Regions from separate parts of the Serratia sp. NFX21 genome, predicted to be linked through region 2. Evidence: predicted binding sites of a transcription regulator. Region 2 holds the regulator's gene; each other region holds the start of a gene.
What was found. Region 2 encodes LexA, which represses DNA repair genes until DNA is damaged. Its sites were predicted from a motif close to TNCTGTATGTACATACAGNA; they were not measured.
Positions count from the first base shown of each region.

Region 1 (3,404 bases), 2.4 Mb from region 2:
AGCCCAGTTTTTGGTCAGTGCGTATTCAACACCAACTGCTGCCAACGGAGAAACGCCAGTGTCGTGATCGCTCAGACGAGTGCCGTTACCGTAGTTAGCTTTGGAATCTGCACGCCATACCATGCCGCCCAGACGAGTGTAGATGTCCAGATCGTCCATGATTGGGTAGCTCAGTTTAGCGGCCAGTTGAACGCCCTGCGCTTTGAAAGCACCGTTGTTCACGCTGCCTTTGTAAGGCATACGGCCAAGCCAGTCATAGCCCAGCTCGAAGCCCAGGTATTGGTTCGCCTGGTAACCCAGGAACGCGCCAGCACCCAGTTGATCTTTATGGGTCGGACCATTGCCGATACCATTCTGGTAACCGTTGCCGTAGAAACCAGTGTCATGGTACTGGGACCAGCCCAGTTTAGCACCAGTGTACCAGGTATTATCTTTTGGGGCGGCTTGCGCTACGGTAGCGAAACCAGCCAGTGCCACTGCTAATGCGATAGCTGTCTTTTTCATTTTGCGCCTCGTTATCATCCAAATAGGCAATGAGCTTTAAAGCTGTTTTAAGCCCTTGGTTAAATTCCTTCGCCAAGGTTTGAGCCCTCGTTTGTTACTCTGCCAGTTTATCTGGCGTTATAGAGCAACCTTGGCGATGTAAAGTCTACAACGTGGCGCGAAAGTTACAAGTGTGATGTGATAAAGCTCTAAAAAAAAACGCAGAAATATACATATTTACTAACATTAACCGGGAAAAAAACGAACATTTTAACCCTGGTTTTGGGCCGCGGAACCGCAGCCACACTCGCTTTGTCCCTGATCCCATAAAGGTTCCCTTGCAGGGAGATGAAAATGATGGGAAAAATCCTAAATTTACTTAATGATACAAAGAAGAGTGAATTTTTAGGGTGGAACAGTGTCCGTGAACCGGGTTTATGTCACGTTGAGGACGCATAATGAACCCATAAGCGTTACCTAATTCTGCCGCACGCCTTAATTTTAGACGATCTTCTTCTGTAAGATCGGGCAGCCATCCAAGTACTACACTGTAGTTACCCGTCAGCAGCGCTTTTTCCATCGCTTCAACCGTGTCCAGCGAGTTAATTTGGCTCAGCTGCACCACTTTTCCAACCGGCAAGCCGGATTGTTGTAGCCATAACTTACTTAGTTTTTGCTGAGGCGTCAGCCATAACAACCAGCGTGACTGCATACCCAACTGCTGCAGCAGAGGCAACAATAATTGTACCACTGCGGGCTGATGCTCGTTGTAAACAAGTTCACTGATAAGGCCATTCTCTTTGCCGGCATTCGTGCTCTCTGCAGCATTACTCACCGCAAAAGAGGTGTGGCTGAAATGGGTATTGTAGAGTGATTGAGTACGCATAAAGTATCCCGCCCGTAGTGTCACTGTATGTTTATACAGTACATCCAGTTGTGATTAAGATCAACTCAAATCTTCGTAGTACCTCGCATAATTGCGATCATTTTTCATACACCGGACGTTTGTGATTGGCATGACTGCAGATAGTGCGTATTTTTCTAATTACTTGTTCACGTTACTTTTATTTCATTGATGTGGGGAATGATAGAACACTAATCTACACAAGGAGAACGCTATGAAAGGGACATCAAGTGGAAGGATCGTGCAGGCCAAAGCGTATTTTTACGCATTAGGCGGCATTACTACACGCTCGCAATTTGGCGGTTATGGGCTGCTGGCCGATGGCGTCATGTTCGCTGTGATTGCAGAAGGGGAGCTGTATCTTCGTGCGACGGATAGCCTGGAGCCTACTTTTCGGTCTCGCGGAATGGTTAATATGGTGTACTCCAAACGAGGGGTACCTATTACCATGCGTTATTACTGGGTTGATGAAACGCTGTGGCGCGACAGGAGGGAACTTGTGGGGTTAGCCTGGCAGGCTATTCGGGAAGCGCGCCGGGAACTCAAGGTTAAAACGGATAACCAGGGACGGCTGAAAACCTTGCCGAACATCGACATCAATATGGAACGGTTACTTTGGCGGGCGGGCATTCATAATGTTTATGATTTGCGCCTGAACGGTGCCAAACGCAGTTATCTTCGAATGTTGCAACAGCAACGCAATTTAGGATTGCGGGTACTGCTTTCTCTGGGAGGGGCTATCGCCGGCTATCATCATGCCGCTTTACCCTCGGAAATGCGCAGTGAGCTGACGAATTGGTTTGAACGTACCATGTCGTTACTTAGTCACGGACATAATCCGGGAGTCCGGGGCCTGATAAAAGGCCCCGGGTGATCAAGCCGATTTGCCGATTTGCGCATTCAGCATAGTAAGCTCCGGCAGCAACTCGATGACCAGCCCAATTTGCTGCAACACCAATTGATCTTTGCTTTCCGGCTCCGGCGCAGCGTGCACAATTCGTTCAGCCAGGCTTTCCAACGCCTGAGTGATGCGCCGGTCGTCGAGTTCTTCCTGGTGCAGGGCACCATCGACATAACAAACTGCATCATTTAACAGGTCCAGCGTAGCGGGGTTATTCAGACGCTCACGATGTGCACCCAACGCAGAGATATAACTCAACAAGGTGTGGTTTAAACACAACAGGCGGAAGGCGGCTTCCTGAACTTCTTTATTTGCTTTTGGATCGGCAGACATATTTGATATCACCGAAGCCAGCTCCGCATCACTGTTGTGTGCATCCCGGCGAGCGATACGATAAGGAAGGCCGTTGTCTTTACCCTGATGATATTGCACCAAAATGGCATCCAGATAACGGCAGTTGGCATTCAGCGTTTTACTGACAACTGCCGGTAATTGGCGGAATTTCCAGTCTGGCCAGATAAAACTGACTGCCGCCCAGGCGATGGCACATCCCAGAATCGTGTCATAAACCCTAGGCGCGGCCACTTCAAAACCCTCACCCAGCAAGTTAAAGCACAGCAATACCAGCAGGGTGATAAACATGGTGGCATGTGCGTATTGCACGGTTCGAAAGGCGAAGAACAGAACGCCGCTGATGACGATCAGCACCATCTGGCCTTCCAGAGAGGGCACAAAATAGAGGATCGGCAGGCCAACAAGAATGCCGGCCAGCGTGCCGATGATTCGAAGCGCCAGCCTGCGACGCGTGGCATTATAATTGGGTTGGCAGACAAACAGGCTGGTTAACAGGATCCAATAACCGTGCTGCATGCCGGTAAACTGAATAAAGGCGTAGCCCACGCACAGTACCACTGACATACGGATGGCATGACGGAACAAGGCAGACTGAGGTGTCAGATGGCGGCTGATACGCAGGCGGATATCGCTCCAGCCGGTGAGCCGGTCATCCGACAGACTATTCTCTTCCGCCAGGCCACTGGCCAGTGCCTGCTCGGACTCAATATTTGCCAGTTGGGCGTCAATCGCGCGCAAATTTTTCAACAGGTGCGAGAGTGC
Region 1 is NZ_CP183196.1:2,323,588-2,326,991, forward strand. It holds gene ompA (porin OmpA) at 1-504, opposite strand, end outside; gene sulA (SOS-induced cell division inhibitor SulA) at 863-1,369, opposite strand; gene ACNT1W_RS10930 (TfoX/Sxy family DNA transformation protein) at 1,602-2,261, shown strand; gene yccS (YccS family putative transporter) at 2,262-3,404, opposite strand, start outside.
Region 1: a site for LexA is predicted at 1,391-1,410, ahead of sulA (SOS-induced cell division inhibitor SulA). Genes of this name have one in related genera too.

Region 2 (3,404 bases):
ACATAAGAAAAACTAATTATTACTCATTTTTGACTGTGTCGCATCCGCAGTAAACCAGGTCCCTCGCACCCTGTGGCAATGCCAAATCCATCCGAGCGCAAGGCCACGTAGCGAAAGGAACACCGCTAGCGCCAGCCACAATCCATGGTTGCCCAGTACAGGTAGGGTAAACAGCGTCAGCCCATAACCGGCGGCGGCTACTGCCATGCTGTTACGCATTTCTGCGCCGCGGGTGGCGCCAATAAACATGCCGTCCAGCAAATAGCACCATACTCCCACCAACGGCAGCACTACCTGCCACGGCAGATAGTGGCTCGCCAGTGCGCGCAGCTCCGGTAAAGAGGTCAAGGCGGCAATGATTTGCTGCCCAGCAACGGCATAGAGCAGACCAAAGCCCAACGCCACCAGACAGGCCTGCCGGCAAGCCGCACGCCATACTTTACGCAGTTGGCTATCGTCACGGGCGCCATAGGCATGGCCCGAATGAGCCTCTACCGCGTAGGCAAAACCGTCCAGCGCATAAGCGGTGAAGGTCAGCAAATTCATCAGCACCGCATTTACCGCGACCACCTCGCCGCCCAGCCGGGCACCGAAGATGGTCAACGAAGCAAAACACAGTTGTAGCAGCAATGAACGCAGCATAATGTCGCGATTCAACGCCAGCAGACGCCGCAGATTACCGCGCCAGGCTTGGCGCAGCATTGGCACAGAAATGCCGCGTATGCGCATCACGCGCCAGGACAGCCATAATCCCAACAGCAGCGTGGCATATTCAGAGATGGCGGTCGCGGTCGCGGCCCCCTGCACGTTCCAGCCCAGTCCCATCACCAGCCAGATATCCAATACGATATTCAGCAGGTTGCCGACAATCAGCAGGATCACCGGTGCGCGCACGTATTGCACGCCAAGCAACCAACCCAGGATCACCATATTGGCCAGCGCCGCCGGGGCGCTCAGCCAGCGGATCTCGAGGAATAAGCGAGCCTGTTCCAGCACCGCCCCATCGCCACCGACGATTTTTAGCGCCAACTCAATCAGCGGATAGCGCAGCAACACAATAGCCACCCCGGCCAACACCGCCAGCAGCAACGGCTGCATAAAGGCTCGTGCCAGCCCCTGCGGATTTTGTGCCCCCAACGCCTGAGCAGTCAGCCCGGTGGTGCTCATACGCAGAAACAGCAACAGCATAAACAGGAAGCTGGTGGCCATGGAGCCAACCGCTACGCCACCCAGATAGGTCGGGCTGTCGAGGTGGCCGATGACTGCGGTATCTACCAGCCCAAGCAGCGGCACGGTGATATTGGAGAAAATCATGGGCAGCGCAAGGCGCCACAGGGCTTTATCGGTATCGCTGGTGAAGGCAGAAAGCAGGCGCATAGTGAAATGTTCCCGTGTATACCCGTCATCTTTCAAGTTGCAGCGTTGTTATCTGCACTCAGTTATGTGGCCCGTCCATGAGCCACACCCCTTCGGGGCCGCTGCAAACAGCGTTCAAATCTGCTCCCGGCAGATTTGTCACCCCAGTTACTTACCTGAGTAAGCGCCTGGGGATGAGCGAGTTGGCCGCCTAGCTGCAACTTGAAAGCTATAGGGTATATAGTGAATCAGATATGACATCGCCCCAGAACTGGGGCGACTTGAATCAGAGAACGATGTTTGGGCGTGAGGATTAAACCCAGTCGCCATTGCGGATCACACCGACCGCCAGACCTTCAATGGTGAAATTCTGCTGACGCAGATCGACCACAATCGGCTGGAATTCACTGTTTTCCGGCAGCAGCTCAACCACGTTACCGTGTTTTTTCAGGCGCTTGACCGTGACTTCATCTTCGATGCGTGCCACAACCACCTGGCCATTACGCACGTCCTGAGTTTTATGCACCGCCAGCAGATCGCCGTCGAGAATACCGATGTCACGCATCGACATGCCGTTGACCCGCAGCAGGAAATCCGCGCTCGGTTTGAACAGGGATGGATCGACCTTGTAGTGCCCTTCGATATGCTGCTGCGCCAGCAGCGGCTCACCGGCGGCGACACGGCCAATCAGCGGTAAACCCTCTTCATCTTCCATCAGCAGGCGAATGCCGCGCGAAGCGCCGGAGATAATCTCGATAACGCCTTTACGCGCCAGCGCTTTCAGGTGTTCTTCTGCGGCATTTGGCGAACGGAACCCCAGACGCATGGCGATCTCGGCGCGCGTTGGCGGCATGCCAGTGGACGAAATATGATCGCGAATCAGATCATAGACCTCTTGCTGTCTGGTAGTTAGTGCTTTCATTCCGCCCCCTGTTTGTTTATACAGTCTTGCTGTGAGTATATACAGGTAACTGCGGCTTGGGAACCGAAGAGTGAATAAAAATCAGGGATTAGCGACACCTGTCGCAACGCAACGCCGCCACTCAGGCAAAGTGCTGCCACAGCACCGACCCCCAGACAAACAGCGCCAAAATAATCGCCAGCGAGACCGCCGCCGAGCCCATATCCTTTGCCCGACCGGAAAGCTCGTGATGCTCAGTCCCCACGCGGTCGACAATCGCCTCAATCGCGCTGTTCAGGATTTCGACGATCATCACCAACAGCACCGATCCGATCAGTAAAATGCGCGCTACCGCACCCACGTCCAGCCAAATCGCCAGTATGATAGCCAGCACGGTCGCCACCAATTCCTGGCGGAATGCCGCTTCGTGCTGCCAGGCAGCGGAAAAGCCTTTATAAGAGTAGCCGGCGGCTTTAATAATACGGGTCAGGCCGGTTGCTTGGTTTGCCATGTTTTTTAGTGCCTTTAGCAGAGATAAGTCATAATTAAACAGTCTAGGCCAGGAAACTCTCCCGGCTCTCGGTTTTCCAACACCACAGATCTGCTACCCGGTTTCTGGTATGCTTGCGGCGCATTGCTAACAAGAGGCTTCACGTTGTTATGTCAGGTTGGCGTAAAATTTATTATAAACTATTGAATTTACCACTCAAACTGTTGGTAAGAAGTAAGGTTATCCCTTCAGATCCGGTCACGGAGTTAGGGTTGGATCCCTCACGGCCGATTTTGTATGTTTTACCTTATAATTCCAAGGCGGATTTGCTGACGCTGCGCACCCAGTGCCTGGCGCAAGATCTGCCCGACCCCCTCAATCCGCTGGAGATAGACGGCACCGTGCTGCCAAGCCACGTGTTTATTCACGACGGCCCGCGCGTATTCCGCTACTACACGCCGAAAGAAGAGTCGGTAAAACTGTTCCACGACTATCTGGACCTGCACCGCAGCAATCCGGATCTCGACATTCAGATGCTGCCGGTTTCGGTGATGTTTGGCCGCTCTCCGGGGCGCGAAGGTCACGGCACACCGCATCTGCGTCTGCTGAATGGCGTGCAGAAATTCTTCGCCGTGCTGTGGCTCGGCCGCGACAGCT
Region 2 is NZ_CP183196.1:5,179,908-5,183,311, forward strand. It holds gene dinF (MATE family efflux transporter DinF) at 13-1,377, opposite strand; gene lexA (transcriptional repressor LexA) at 1,670-2,278, opposite strand; gene ACNT1W_RS24265 (diacylglycerol kinase) at 2,400-2,768, opposite strand; gene plsB (glycerol-3-phosphate 1-O-acyltransferase PlsB) at 2,918-3,404, shown strand, end outside.

Region 3 (3,404 bases), 1.9 Mb from region 2:
GGTCAGAAATATGTGCTGCAGGTAGCGCCGGAAGACTGTACCGGCTGCAACCTGTGCGTTGAGGTGTGCCCGGCGAAAGACCGCCAGGATCCTGACATCAAGGCCATCAACATGGCGCCACGGCTGGAGCATCTGGCCGTGGAAAAAGAACACTACGACTTCTTCCTGCAACTGCCGGAGATCGACCCGGCGCAGATCGAGCGGATCGATATTCGCACCTCGCAGCTGATTTCGCCGCTGTTCGAATACTCCGGCGCCTGTTCCGGCTGCGGCGAAACGCCGTATATCAAACTGTTGACCCAGCTTTATGGCGACCGGCTGCTGATTGCCAATGCCACCGGCTGCTCATCCATTTACGGCGGCAACCTGCCCACCACGCCTTACACCACCAATGCCGAAGGGCGCGGCCCGGCCTGGGCCAACTCGCTGTTTGAGGACAACGCCGAATTCGGTCTGGGTTTCCGCCTGACTGTCGACCAGCACCGCAGCCGCGTATTGCGCCTGTTGAACACGCTGGCACCGCAGTTGCCGACACAATTGGTTAATGCTCTGCAGATGGAAGATATCGCACCGGAACCGCGCCGCCAGCAGATTGCTGAACTGCGCGGCCTGTTGACGAAAATTGAAGGCAACGATGCACGCCAACTGGCGACCGACGCCGATTATCTGGTGGATAAGTCCATCTGGTTGATTGGCGGTGACGGCTGGGCTTACGACATCGGGTTCGGTGGGTTGGATCACGTCCTTAGCCTGACCGAGAACGTCAACGTACTGGTGCTGGATACCCAATGTTACTCCAACACCGGTGGCCAACAGTCGAAAGCTACCCCGCTGGGCGCAGTCACCAAGTTCGGTGAGCACGGCAAGCGCAAGGCACGTAAGGATCTGGGCGTCAGCATGATGATGTATGGCCATGTGTATGTGGCGCAAATCTCGCTGGGTGCGCAGCTCAACCAGACGGTGAAAGCGATTCAGGAAGCCGAGGCCTATCCCGGCCCGTCACTGATTATTGCCTACAGCCCCTGCGAAGAGCACGGCTACGATCTGGCGCTCAGTCACGACCAGATGAAGCAGTTGACCGCCACCGGTTTCTGGCCGCTGTACCGCTTCGATCCACGCCGTGCCGATGAGGGCAAAGCTGCGCTGGCGCTGGACTCCCGGCCGCCAAACAGCAACCTGACCGAAACGCTGCTGAAAGAACAGCGCTTCCGCCGCCTGAACTCGCAGCAACCGGAGGTCGCCAGCGCGCTGTATCAGGCCGCAGAGAAAGAGCTGAAGGAGAAGTACGACTTCCTCAGCCTGCTGGCCGGCAAAGGGGAAAAATCCTCCGCCGAGTAAATCATCGGGGCGCGACCGGTTCGCGCCCCGCTTCCAGCCAGCTTTGCCGCTGTGCCTCTTTCACCGCCCCCCGCACGTAGCTCGCCTTTCCCGGCTGATAAAAAACGTTTCCAGGCGTAAAAACACCGCTACATTCGGCCCTGCAAGCCACACCCTAAAAATTTTCCGAGAGGATCATCTTGCCCAACAAGGGGATAGCTGCGGATCCTCTCGCCCCTGACTTTCTTTATGGTTGTAATGGCTAAAACTCGCTTATACTGTATATAAAAACAGTACAGAGAAATGCACCATGAAACACTTTTTCCCCACGCCAACCCCAGAGAAACAGTTCATTCCGCTTTACGCCGATAACGTCCCGGCGGGCTTTCCCAGCCCCGCGCAAGACTATATACACGCGAGGATCGACCTCAACGAGTACTGCATTAGCCACCCTTCGGCGACTTACTTTCTGATCGCTTCAGGAGAAAGCATGATCGAAGCCGGGATCACCGACGGATCCATGCTGGTGGTCGATCGCAGTATTGGTGCCTGTCACGGCGATATCGTGATCGCCAGCATCGCAGGCGAGTTCACGGTTAAGCGCCTGTGCCTGCATCCTGTCAAACAGCTTGAGCCGATGAACCCGACATTCAGGCCGATACCGCTCCCGGATGATGGTGCGGAACTGGACATTGTCGGCGTGGTGGTTTCAACCATCACCAGGCTGAAATAATGTACGCCCTGGCCGATGTAAACAACTTCTATGCGAGTTGTGAAACGCTGTGGCGTCCGGATCTGCGTGGCCGCCCGATTGTTGTTCTGTCGAACAACGACGGCTGCGTGGTGGCACAGAGCAAAGAGGCAAAGGCCCTGGGCCTGAAAACAGGCGCGCCCTATTTCAAGATAAAGCATGATTTTGAGCGTGCCGGGGGTATCGCATTCAGCAGCAACTACGAGCTGTACGCCGATATGTCGATGCGAGTGATGGCCGTGCTCGAAGAAATGGCACCGCGGACCGAAATGTACTCTATCGACGAAAGCTTTCTGGAGCTTGCCGGGGTACAAAATTGTGTCGATTTGGCCACCTTTGGGCACCAGGTTCGCGCCCGCGTTTTGCGATGCACCGGCCTCACCGTCGGCGTCGGTATTGCCCAGACCAAGACGCTGGCAAAGTTGGCGAACTACGCGGCGAAAAAATGGAGTCAGACCCAAGGCGTGGTTGACCTTTCCAACCAGGAGCGGCAGCGAAAACTAATGGATAAAGTACCGGTAGCAGAAGTCTGGGGCATCGGGCGGCGCATAACCAAAGAATTGCAAAATATGGGGATCAAAAGCGCACTGCAGCTGGCGGATGCAAGCACCACGATGATCCGCAAGCATTTCAGCGTGGTGGTTGAACGCACGGTGCGTGAACTGCGTGGTGAACCCTGTTTGTCACTTGAGGAGTTTGCCCCCACCAAACAGCAAATCATTTGCAGCAGATCATTTGGCGAACGCGTCACTGAATACCAGGATATGCATCAGGCGATCTGCATGCACGCTTCCCGCGCGGCAGAAAAACTGCGTGCAGAACACCAGTATTGCCGGAATATCAATGCATGGGTTAAAACCAGCCCCTTCTCGGCCAATGAAAAGTATTACGGCAACACCGCGAGCATCAGGCTCAATACGCCGACGCAAGATACGCGCGACATCATCGCCGCTGCGATTCGATGCCTTGATAAGATATGGCAGCCCGGCTACCGCTATCTAAAAGCCGGCGTTATGCTACAAGACTTTTACTCGCAAGGCGTCGCTCAGTTGGACTTGTTCGATGAGTATCAGCCACGGCCTAACAGCGCACGCTTAATGGCCGCGTTGGATAAAATCAATCAGTCCGGGCATGCCGGGATCTGGTTTGCCGGGCAAGGAAACCAACAGACATGGTCGATGAAACGTGAGTTTCTCTCTCCCGCTTACACCACGCGGGTGGCAGATTTGCCACGTGCCCGCGTGTACTGAGGCAAGCAAACCGCATTTGCTATCCGGAGCGGATGGATGAAATACCCAAGCAGCCCATAGAATGCTAAACTCGCTGCCTAAAACTT
Region 3 is NZ_CP183196.1:3,246,834-3,250,237, forward strand. It holds gene nifJ (pyruvate:ferredoxin (flavodoxin) oxidoreductase) at 1-1,338, shown strand, start outside; gene umuD (translesion error-prone DNA polymerase V autoproteolytic subunit) at 1,628-2,050, shown strand; gene umuC (translesion error-prone DNA polymerase V subunit UmuC) at 2,050-3,318, shown strand.
Region 3: a site for LexA is predicted at 1,594-1,613, ahead of umuD (translesion error-prone DNA polymerase V autoproteolytic subunit). Genes of this name have one in related genera too.